Regions from separate parts of the Aliirhizobium sp. YIM B11859 genome, predicted to be linked through region 1. Evidence: predicted binding sites of a transcription regulator. Region 1 holds the regulator's gene; the other holds the start of a gene.
The links. The regulator LexA, encoded in region 1, represses DNA repair genes until DNA is damaged. The targets are predictions, from matches to a motif close to TGTTCNNNNTGTGTTCNG.
Positions count from the first base shown of each region.

Region 1 (5,611 bases):
AAACTTCAGAATTGGGGGAGACTGCCATATCTATTCCTCGAAGCCGAAAAACACGCCTTGGCCGGGCACTGGCGACACGAGCACGCGGCCATCCCGGCGGATGAATGCGACGTCATTAGCAGCAAGGGTGATCTCTGTCACGGCCAGATCGGCGGTACGGAATATCACGGCCTGGCCGGAAAGCCCCGTGGCAACCGCCGGACCGGCAAGCCCGAATTCCTGCAGCAACTGCTCGCGATCTAGGACCCGCACCCTGGCATTCTCGACGGCAAACACCATGCCAGACTCGCCGTCTTCGCCGTCGACAGAAAGGACATTCTGCAGCAGTGACGCCGATTCGGGCGGCGTCTCGGCGGCCAGAACGACCTCCTTCAACCCGGTGACGGCATTCGCATGCGAGCGCAGCGATCCCATGTCCTGCGGAAAGGAGACCACCCGCTGACAGGCAAAAGCGAAAAAATCGACAGCCTCCTGTTCGGCGGCAAAGGCCAGCCGGAACCGACCTTCTCTTTCGTCGCCTTCCGGTGACTTGATGATACGTGCGAACTCCAGCGGCTCTCCGGCGGATATTCCGTTCTCGACAAAACGCCGGTGATCGCCTGACGCGTCGTCGCTTGCAACCACGATCGCCGAAAGCCCCTGGCGCCCCCGGCGTCCGCGAAAGGCCATGTCGCGTTCAACGAAGACGTTGCCGCGCTTGACCGCCGCCCCCGCTTTACGACGGTCGGCCAGCGCCAACGGCTCCAGATAGGTGCCGTCCTCCAGGAAGATACAGGCATTGGCCGTGCCGAACGGGTGAAGGCCGTCCGGCGCCACGGTGAACCCAAGTGCCGACAGCCGTTCCCGTGCCAGGACGAGGTTGCCGACCGGCAAAACGAGATGATCGATTTTCCTTGCAGTCACGCACGTCCCCCAGACTTTGATCCGCCGGCAGTAGATTGGGCAGACCGCCGGCAAGCGCAAGTAGATTCCGACTGAGAACGTCATCCGGCATCTCAGAAAGTTATGATGTTTTCACGAAAATTTAGGGACTTGCGGAACACATATGGAACATATAGTGTCCGTTCTGCATTTGTTTCAAATCTGAAGGTGCATCAAGATGCTCACCCGCAAGCAACAGGAACTGCTTCTGTTCATACATGAACGTATGAAGGAGTCCGGCATCCCACCTTCTTTCGACGAGATGAAGGATGCGCTCGACCTCGCCTCCAAATCGGGCATTCACCGGCTGATTACGGCGCTGGAAGAGCGCGGCTTCATCCGCAGGCTACCGAACCGGGCCCGTGCGCTCGAAGTCATCAAGCTTCCCGAATCCTATGTGCAGACGCTGCAGCCCAAGCGCGGTTTTTCGCCGAGCGTCATCGAGGGAAGCCTCGGTAAAAAAATACCCGCCCCTGCCCCCGCTGCACCGGCCTCTGTAAACGAACCATCCTCCGCAAGCGTTCCCGTCATGGGCCGCATCGCGGCCGGCGTGCCGATTTCGGCCATTCAGAACAACACCCATGATATTTCCGTGCCTGTCGAGATGCTGGGCTCCGGCGAACATTATGCGCTGGAGGTGAAGGGCGATTCGATGATCGAGGCCGGCATCCTCGACGGCGACACCGTTATCATCCGTAACGGCAACACCGCGAACCCGGGCGATATCATCGTGGCACTTGTCGACGACGAGGAAGCCACGCTGAAGCGGTTCCGCCGCAAGGGTGGATCGATCGCGCTGGAAGCCGCCAACCCTGCTTATGAGACCCGCATCTTTCCGCCCGACCGGGTCAAGGTTCAGGGTAAGCTGGTTGGCCTCATCCGCCGGTATCACTAAGTTCGGCTGGATCATACGTGGTCTGCAGGTCACCGCCCTGTCCTGCAACCGGAATTGATGAGGCGCTTTGTATGGTGCCGAGCTCTTCCGGGGGTTGTTGTTGAGCCTCGACCAGCCAGTCAGGCAATGACCCGTCATAGACATCACGCCGCCAGTCATATTGGCGGTGAACGTTCCACGGTCGTGTTGCGGCCTGCATGCCTGCTTTCACCATCCATTGCTCGGGCATAAAAGAACCGGCAAAATCGATCTCGAGCGAGCCTGTCTTGCGCAGCGTTTTGCCGCTCAGCAGGGGCGTCCCTGACCGGCACTGATCGAACCGCGCCCGTGGCGCGATGACGAGACCGGCAATGTCACAGGCAGCCCCTGTGAAGCGACCATCCTCGACGACAACGACGATGACGTCGCCCGCTGTAAAGGCGCACCACGCCTTCGGCTGGCAGGCAAAACGGCTGCCACTCGCTTCCTGCATTCGCTTTCGCGCCATGGCGACCACTTTTGCCGGCAGCCGTTCGGCACGATCCTTGGGAAGGACGGCGTCACTCCAGTCGTCGCGCATTACCGGCCCGACAGGATCCCCCAGCCGGCGGGCGCGGCTCCACTGCCCATAAATGAAATCCGGCACACGCGGGCGATTGACGGCGATCATCCCGGCACTCCGAAAGCCTGCAAGCGTGCCATCTTCCGCGATCAGAAGGCTGGACTGCGGTTCCGGCATGCCGAACCTGAACAGCAACAGCGCGACCACAAGAAAAAGCAATCCGAGATATCTGAGCTGCGTGCGCAGCAATGTCAGCAGCAGCAGGCTGCAGACCCCGAATGGCAGGAACCAAGGATGTTGTTGGCCAACGGTGAAATCACCTCCCCATCCCGCAACATGCCGGGCAATCGTTATCACCCAGCCGAGACTTGTCGCCATCACCGCGATGAATGGACCATCCAGTCCGAAAGGCATCAGCAGCATGGCGACAAGCCCCGCCGGCATGACCAGGAAACTGATGATTGGCATCGCCGCAAGATTGGCCGCAAGCCCGTAGGTCGCGATCCGGTGGAAATGCTCCACCGAGAACATCGTCGTGGCGAGGCTGCCGATCATCGATGTCATGATAATGCCGGCGATGAATTTCCAGCCTCCCGCAAACCATGTCGCTGCCCGGTGACGAAAAGGCAGCGGCTCGGACTGGTGCCGACGCGCCCGCCTGGCCCATGCGGCATAACCCGCGACAAGCGCAACGGTCGCGGCAAAGGACATCTGGAAACTTGGACCGAGTATCTCCGACGGGGTCCAGACGAGAATGATGATGGCAGATAAGGCGACATTGCGCAGGCTGATCGACGGCCGATCGACAAGCACTGCGATGAGCATCACCGCCATCATGATATAGGCGCGCTGGGCTGACACCCCGAAGCCGGATATCAGATAATAGGCCGTAACCATCGCCAGCGCCCCGGCTGCTGCTATTTTCTTCACTGGAAAGGCTTGGGCAAAACCGGGAAACAGCGACAGGATCGATCGCAAGCCGACGAAAAAGATCCCCGCGGCAAGCGCCATGTTGAGCCCGGATATCGCGACGATATGGGCAAGGCCGGAAACCCTCAGCGCCTCGACGGTATCGTTTGAAATCGCCCGGCGCTCGTCGGTAACAATCGCAGCGGCAAAAGCTCCCGCATCGCCCGGAGCAAGCGCCCGGATCCGGTTCCCTATCCTCGCACGCAGATCGAAAAGCCCACGCTCCGCAGCCTCCGACCATCCCGGAGACCTCTCCTTTCCTTCGAACGGGCGGGGCGCTGAGTAAAAATAACCGACCGCACCGATGCTGTCGAAATAGGAGGAAAAGGCAAAATCATGCAATCCAGGCAAGGCAGGTCCGGCAGGCGGCGACAGTCTCGCGCGACCCGTGACCATCGTACCGTTCGGGAAAGGTGCGTGGCGGGCACGGACGATGAGCAGAACCTGACCCGGCGGGCGTCTGATCTGCGGGTTGGTCGTCGAGATGAGGCTGACGACATAACGCATCCGGTCGGAACCGGCGACCTCGCTGCGCTCGATCGTGCCGACGACATCTGTCGTGACGGGACTATCGAGGATGACCGTCGAACGCCGCCACGCCTCAACCTGCGCCAGAAGCATGCCGCCGACAACGAGACCGATAGCCATGAGCACAATCTTCACGCGGCTGCCGCCCTTCAGGCAAAAGACCGCAGCCCACAGGGCGACGAACACGAGAACCAGTGGCCACACGGGCGGATCGGCGGTCGCCAGCAGCCAGATCACTGCTCCTGTGCCTATTGCGACCGGGACGAAGAGAAAACCATGCCCGTATCGGCCTTCTTCATCGATGGCGCTGCGCACCTTCCCTGTCAGCCGACGCCCGATTTCGACAGACCGCCGTCCTGGGGTCGATCTGCCGGTCGGGCGTAAAATGATGCGTCGCGGCGGAACGCCGTCCGCTATGCCGATTCTGGCTGTACGGGATGCTGGAAAATCGGCAGGCGAAACCGGCCCGGCAACCTTGGAGCGGATCACGATCTCTTCATTGTCGATCTTATTTGCCATGCAGAAACATGCCCGCCGAGGCCCACAAATTACAACCTGAGCGTTATTTTTGCATGCGTCAACCTGACGCAGCAGGGTCTGGCGGCCAGAGCCGGATTCGGATTGCAACATGGGGTTGGCCGCACCCCTGTTTGCCCATGCCCAATATCTTGCCGCGCTGCACAAATTGCCGCCAGAACTGCTTGGCATCGGCCTAAGTATCATATAGCTAAACGTAGGACGCTTAATGCTTATGGCGCTTTTTAGGCGCCTTGCCGCCAACCGGTTGGAGGATCAGAATGACGGAAATAAGCGCAAATATTGTTCTCGGTGAAACCAAGGTCGACCTGCCTGTTCGCTCCGGTACGATCGGCCCTGATGTCATCGATATCGGCGCGCTCTACAAGCAGACGGGGGCCTTCACTTACGACCCCGGGTTTACCTCGACGGCCTCGTGCGAATCCGCCATCACCTATATCGATGGCGATGAAGGTGTATTGCTCCATCGAGGTTACCCGATCGAACAATTGGCCGAACACGGCGACTTTCTCGAGACCTGCTACCTGCTTCTCTACGGCGAACTGCCGACGGCTGCACAGAAGAAGGATTTCGACTATCGCGTGACCCATCACACGATGGTGCACGAGCAGATGAGCCGCTTCTTCACCGGCTTCCGCCGCGACGCTCATCCGATGGCCGTCATGGTTGCCACTGTCGGCGCTCTGTCGGCTTTCTATCATGACTCGACCGACATTACCGATCCGCATCAGCGGATGGTGGCTTCGCTGCGCATGATCGCCAAGATGCCGACGATCGCCGCCATGGCCTACAAGTACCATATCGGCCAGCCTTTCGTGTATCCGCAGAACAATCTCGACTATTCGTCGAACTTCCTGCGCATGTGCTTTGCGGTACCCTGCGAGGAATACAAGGTGAACCCGGTTCTGGCCCGCGCCATGGACCGCATCTTCATCCTGCATGCCGACCACGAACAGAACGCCTCCACCTCGACCGTTCGCCTTGCTGGCTCTTCGGGTGCCAACCCGTTCGCCTGTATCGCCGCCGGCATTGCCTGCCTTTGGGGCCCTGCTCACGGCGGTGCCAATGAAGCAGCGCTCAACATGCTTCAGGAGATCGGCACGGTCGACAAGATCCCGGAATATATTGCCCGCGCAAAGGATAAGAACGATCCGTTCCGTCTGATGGGCTTCGGTCATCGCGTCTACAAGAACTACGATCCGCGCGCCAAGATCATGCAG
Region 1 is NZ_JBXHAY010000013.1:5,931-11,541, reverse strand. Features, by position in the region: gene kdsA (3-deoxy-8-phosphooctulonate synthase) at 1-28, opposite strand, end outside; gene AC2GXZ_RS29130 (VOC family protein) at 31-903, opposite strand; gene lexA (transcriptional repressor LexA) at 1,100-1,816, shown strand; gene AC2GXZ_RS29120 (ComEC/Rec2 family competence protein) at 1,797-4,373, opposite strand; gene gltA (citrate synthase) at 4,652-5,611, shown strand, end outside.

Region 2 (5,611 bases), on a different contig from region 1:
CGCCCGGCCTCGTCCGTGCCCGCAACCGGCCAGTGTCCGGCGCTGCGGGCGGCGAGCTCCAGGCTGAAATCACAAGAGATAGGGTTCTTATCGAAAGGCATCGGAGAATCGGGCGGCGTGCGAACCAACATGGCGGCAAGCTCGCACGCCGTCCCGATCTCCTGCAAGCCCCGAACGCGAGTGCGGCTTCGCTGTCCACCGGGGAACGCGGTGGCTTCGGGGCAATGTTCCGGGCCTTGTGGCGGGGGAGGCCAAGGCCGGGAACAAAGTCAAATGCGTATGAAGGACTGATCGCAGCATGAAGAATGTCGTCGGGGCTTTCTTGGACGTTTCACTCCTGCCGGTTTCCTCCGTTCGGGATGGGCCTGCTCCTCTCTAAAGCAGTGACAGCTGGATGCCGCCGCCATCCGGACGGATGAACAGGTCGTCACGCAGATGTAGGCCGCGACGGGCGAGCCCGAGCCTCTTCGTCGCCATCTCGAAACGCCGGCCGATCTGCCACGCATAGGGACCGGCGCCTTTCATCCGTTTGCCGAACTCGGCGTCATAATCCTTGCCGCCGCGCATCGAGCGGATCAGCGACATCACATGCCGGTAGCGATCCGGGTAGTTGCGCAGCAGCCAGTCGCGGAAAAGCGGGCTGACTTCCAGCGGCAGGCGAAGCAGAACGTAACTTGCCTCCGTCGCGCCCGCTGCATGACCGGCATCGAGAATGCGCTCGATTTCGTGGTCGTTCAGCGCCGGAATGATCGGCGAGGCCATGATCGCGGTGGGTATGCCTGCATCCGTCAGCGCCTTGATCGCTTCGAGCCGCTTGGCTGGTGTCGAACAGCGCGGCTCCATCGTCCGTGCCAGCTTGCGGTCGAGCGTGGTGACCGAAATCCCGACCTTGGCCAGCCCCTTCGACGCCATGTCGGCAAGAATGTCGATGTCGCGCATGATCAGTGCCGATTTCGTCACGATCGCGACGGGATGGTTGGCCTTCTGCAGCACTTCGAGGATCTGCCGCATGATCCGCCATTCCCGCTCGATCGGCTGGTAGGGATCGGTATTCGTGCCGATCGCCATTGCCCTGACCTTGTAGTCCGGCCGGCTCAGTTCACGTTCCAGGAGCCGCGGCACGTCGGGTTTGGCAAACAGTTTGGATTCGAAATCGAGACCCGGCGAAAGGCCCATGAAACTGTGGCTCGGTCGGGCAAAACAATAGATGCAGCCATGCTCGCACCCGCGATAGGGATTGATCGACCGGTCGAAACCGATATCGGGACTATCGTTGCGGGTGATCGCCGTTTTTGGTTTCTCGACCTGCACCTCGGTGCGGAACGGTTCGAGCTCCTCGAGCGTCTGCCAGCCGTCGTCGAAGGCCTCGCGTCGTTCGGCTTCGAAGCGGCCGCTCGGATTGATGCCGGCGCCGCGCCCACGCCGCCGGTCGATCTCGATCCGCAGGCCGGAGGATTGAACCAGTGCATCGGCAATGTCAGCCGTATGGGCGGGCGCAAACGCACCCTGCCGCAGATCAGACAGCTCTGTCATTGAAGGCTCCTGACGGGATCGTTTCCCGTTCTCGATGACTAAATTCCTACCGCCGAAACGAGAACATTGCAAGAACAAACTTTGTTCCTCGCTGGCAATCCACAAACCGATGCGCTAAGGGTCAGAAATGCTGACTGTTTTGATGGAATGCCGGGACCAGGAAGCCGAGCTGGCGCAGACGCTTTCGATCCTCGTCACAGCCGCGGTCGAGGGGCTGGTAAGCGACGTGATCGTTCTTGATCACGCGTCGCGCGATGGCTCGTCGCGGGTCGCCGATGCGGCCGGCTGCCGTTTTCACAGTCATTGGGAGATCGACGATGTGCTGCGCAGCGCCCGCGGCGAGTGGCTGCTGTTCATCGAGGCCGGCGCCCGCCCGCAAAGCGGCTGGATCGAAGAAGTGATGGAATATCTGGCACTTCACCGGCATGCGGCGCGGTTTTCACCGTCGCGCAACTATCGGCGCCCGTTTTTCAAGCGGATCGGCCGTTCGGTACCGCCGCTGGAATATGGCCTGCTTGTGCCGAAAAAGAGCGCCCTTGCCGCCGCCAAGTCGGGCATGACGCTGGAGATGCTGGCAAAAGGCCACAAGGCGACAAAACTGGCGAGCCAGCTGATCCCGGCCTGGGTCGTTCGGGCGCGCTAGAACAATTCCCCGGCAAACGCGTGAAGTGATTTTGCGTGCGCAAGGCAAAAAACAGGGAGAGAGCATGGAGGCGATTCTGCGTCCGCCGGACATGCTCTATTTTTTCGTCCGCTTTAGATGCTCATCGAGCCGCGGCATGATTTCCACGAAATTGCACGGCATGTGACGATAGTCGAGCTGTGCCTTCAGGATCCCGTCCCAGGCATCCTTGCAGGCGCCGGGCGAACCGGGCAGCACGAAGATGAACGTGGCATTGAGCAGGCCACCGGTGGCGCGCGACTGGATCGTCGACGTGCCGATCTTGTCGTAGGAAATCCGGTGAAAGACCTCCGAAAATCCGTCCATCCGCTTTTCGAAGAGCGGCTCCAGCGCCTCGGGCGTGACATCCCGGCCGGTAAACCCGGTGCCACCGGTGGTGATGACCACGTCGATATCCGGCTCCAGCGTCCAGGCGGTCACCTGGGCGGCGATCTTCTCGCGGTCGTCGGTGACGATGGCACGGCCTTCGATCGTGTGCCCGGCCGCCTCGATACGATCGACCAGGGTCTGGCCGGACTTGTCGTCGGCAAGCGTGCGCGTATCCGAAACGGTCAGCACGGCAATGCCGAGCGGCACGAAACCGCGAGTGTCATCTATACCGATCATGACCTTGTTCCTGTTGTTTCTGCTGCGGCAAAATACCAGTCCGGTCGCAAAGCCTGAAGTTTTTCCGCAGCGCGCCGGGCCTCATCGAAATTGGTGAACAGGCCGAAACAGGTCGCGCCGGATCCCGACATGCGGGTAAGCCACGCCCCTTCGGCGGCAATCATGGCCGAAACCGCGCCGATCTCGCCGACAAGGGTCGCGGCCGGCGGTTCGAGATCGTTGCGCAAGGCGGCAAGATCGGTCTTCCAGTCGCCGGAAAGGGCAGGAATGGCGGGATTTGTCTTGGTCGAAAGCCGTCGGAAGATCTCAGGCGTCGAGACACCGACAAGTGGGTTGCCGATGACGATCGCGAAGGACGGCATGGGCAGGCTAACGAGATCCTCGCCGATCCCGCGCGCCATCGCCGGTTCGTTTTTCAGGCACATCGGCACGTCGGCACCGAGCGACAGGGCAAGCGAAAAGACTTCGCCGTCGTCCATTCCGGCATTCCACAGGCGCAGGAGACCGCGCAGCGCTGCAGCCGCATCGGCCGAACCGCCGCCGATACCGGATGCGATCGGCAGGTTTTTTTCCAGATGGATGGCAACGGGCGGCGCCACCGTTCCTTTGATCTCAAGCGCTGCCCGCAGCAGGTCGCGAGCCTTGAGCACCAGATTTTTCTGCGCACCCGGCTCATCGGCGGGCAGATCCATGCCGAAGCGGCCGGAAATCGAGAATTCGTCGCTCGCCGATGGCCTGAAATACAGCCGGTCACCGACCGATGTATCCGCGGCCATGAAGGTCACGATCATGTCGAGCAGGTGATACCCGTCGGTGCGCTGGCCGACCACATGCAGCGCCAGATTGATTTTCGCCGGCGCAAATTCGACATGCGCACATTGACCAAAGCCCGCGTCACCGGCGGGCCTCGGTTGATCGAGCGACGTATCGAACATCAGGACTTCTTGTCGGGCGTGGCCGGTTCAGGCGCAGGCGTGGCCGGCGTTTCCGTCTGGTTGCGCACGGTGTTGGTGGCATTCGGATCGAGCGGCGGCAGGCCGTTGGCGATCTTTTCCTTCACATGCTCGCGGTTGACGTCCTCGCCTTCGGAAACGAATGTCCTGTTCCACTGGTAGACGGCCTCGAGCTTGCGCCCGACGCGCCAGTAGGCGTCGCCGAGGTGGTCGTTGATGGTTGCGTCGCCGGCCCGCAACTGGACTGCCTTTTCAAGCTCGGTCACCGCATCGTCGAAACGGTTCATGCGGAAATAGGCCCAGCCGAGCGAATCGACGATATAGCCATCATCAGGACGCGCATCGACGGCGCGCTGGATCATCTTCAGGCCCTCGTCGAGATTGATGTTCATGTCGACAAGCGAATAACCGAGATAGTTCAGGACCTGCGGTTGTTCCGGATTGAGTTCCAGCGCCTTGCGGAAGTTCGGCTCGGCCTTGGCCCAGTCCTTCAGCCGCTCATACGCGATGCCGCGCTGGAAGAACACCGACCAGTTGCCGGTCCGGGGCACAGGCCCGATCACCTCGACGGCCTTGTCGTAATTGGCGGCCATCTCCTTGTAGTCCTTCGCCTCCGACAGCACACTGCCATAAGCGATATAACTGCGGATGTCGGAAGGATCGGACGTGATCAGTTCCTTCAGGTGGCTCTTGGCTTCATCGAGCTTGCCGGTATCCGACAGCGTGATGCCGAGTTGCAGCTCGGAAATCCGCCGCATCGGCGAATTTTCGGGAACCTGCTGGTAGAAGCCGATGGCGCGTTCCGGCTGTTCCAGCTTCTCGGCAATGCCGCCGAGCAGGATCAGCGTATCGGCGCTCTTTTCGTCAAACGCATGGGAAATCTGCAGGTAGAGCGCCACCATGTCCTCGGCGCCCTGGCGGTTCAGCGCACCGCCGATGGAAAACAGCACGCCGGCGGCACCTTCCGATGCGTTGGTGATCTGCTGCGCCAGCTTCTCGCCCTTCTCGATGCTTTCACGCAGCGCCTTGAGCGGCGCGTAATTGGTGATCAGCCCGTCGCCGACGGAAATCGCGTCGAGCGCCTTCTGCTTGTTGCCGGCCGATGCCTCCAGCCGTGCCAGCGCCATCACGGCACGCATGAACGTGTCCGGCGCGGTGGCGACCGCATCATTGTTGGTCACCGCCTTGTTGAGATATTGACGCGCAGTCGGCACGTCACCGGTCACCAGCGCCATCGCGCCGAGATGGTAGTCGGTAAATACCTTGAACCAGGCCGGACCCTTGAGGCTGTTGATCGACGAGATCGCCTTTTTCCCCTTGCCGGCACCGACATCTGCCCAGGCAGACAGGAGAAGATGCGTCAGCTTGTCGAGATCGTTTGGCCCGTCATAGGCGAGGATCTTCTTGGCAGCGTCGTATTTTCCGCCGCGCACGGCGTCCAGTCCACGTACGATCTTGGTGACCCGCTCGACGGCTGCATCTTCCTTCAGCGCATCGGCCTCCTTGAGGCCACCGTCGAAATCGCCGCTCAAGAGCAGCGATATCATCAGTCTTTCGCGGATTTCCAGATTGGCCGGATCGAAATTCAGCGCCTTGCGATAGAGCGAGATCGCCGTCGGGTAATCATGATCGACATCGGCGGTACGGCCAGCCAGGAAGGCGCCGGAAAACGACTTTATGTCGCCGGGCACGAAGGTCACGGTCTTTGCTTCGGCAGGCTTGGCTTCCGGAGTGGCCGCACCCGCAACGGTACCGAATACCAGACATGCCGCGAGCGCGACGCTGGAAAGCAGGAGATGACGGGTTGTCTGCCGCATGGACGGGCCTTTCATGAGAT
Region 2 is NZ_JBXHAY010000002.1:406,415-412,025, reverse strand. Features, by position in the region: gene AC2GXZ_RS08285 (ribonuclease HII) at 1-131, opposite strand, end outside; gene AC2GXZ_RS08280 (PA0069 family radical SAM protein) at 376-1,533, opposite strand; gene AC2GXZ_RS08275 (glycosyltransferase family A protein) at 1,661-2,176, shown strand; gene moaB (molybdenum cofactor biosynthesis protein B) at 2,273-2,821, opposite strand; gene AC2GXZ_RS08265 (4-(cytidine 5'-diphospho)-2-C-methyl-D-erythritol kinase) at 2,818-3,756, opposite strand; gene AC2GXZ_RS08260 (tetratricopeptide repeat protein) at 3,756-5,591, opposite strand.
Region 2: a site for LexA is predicted at 1,593-1,610, ahead of AC2GXZ_RS08280 (PA0069 family radical SAM protein). Genes of this name have one in related genera too.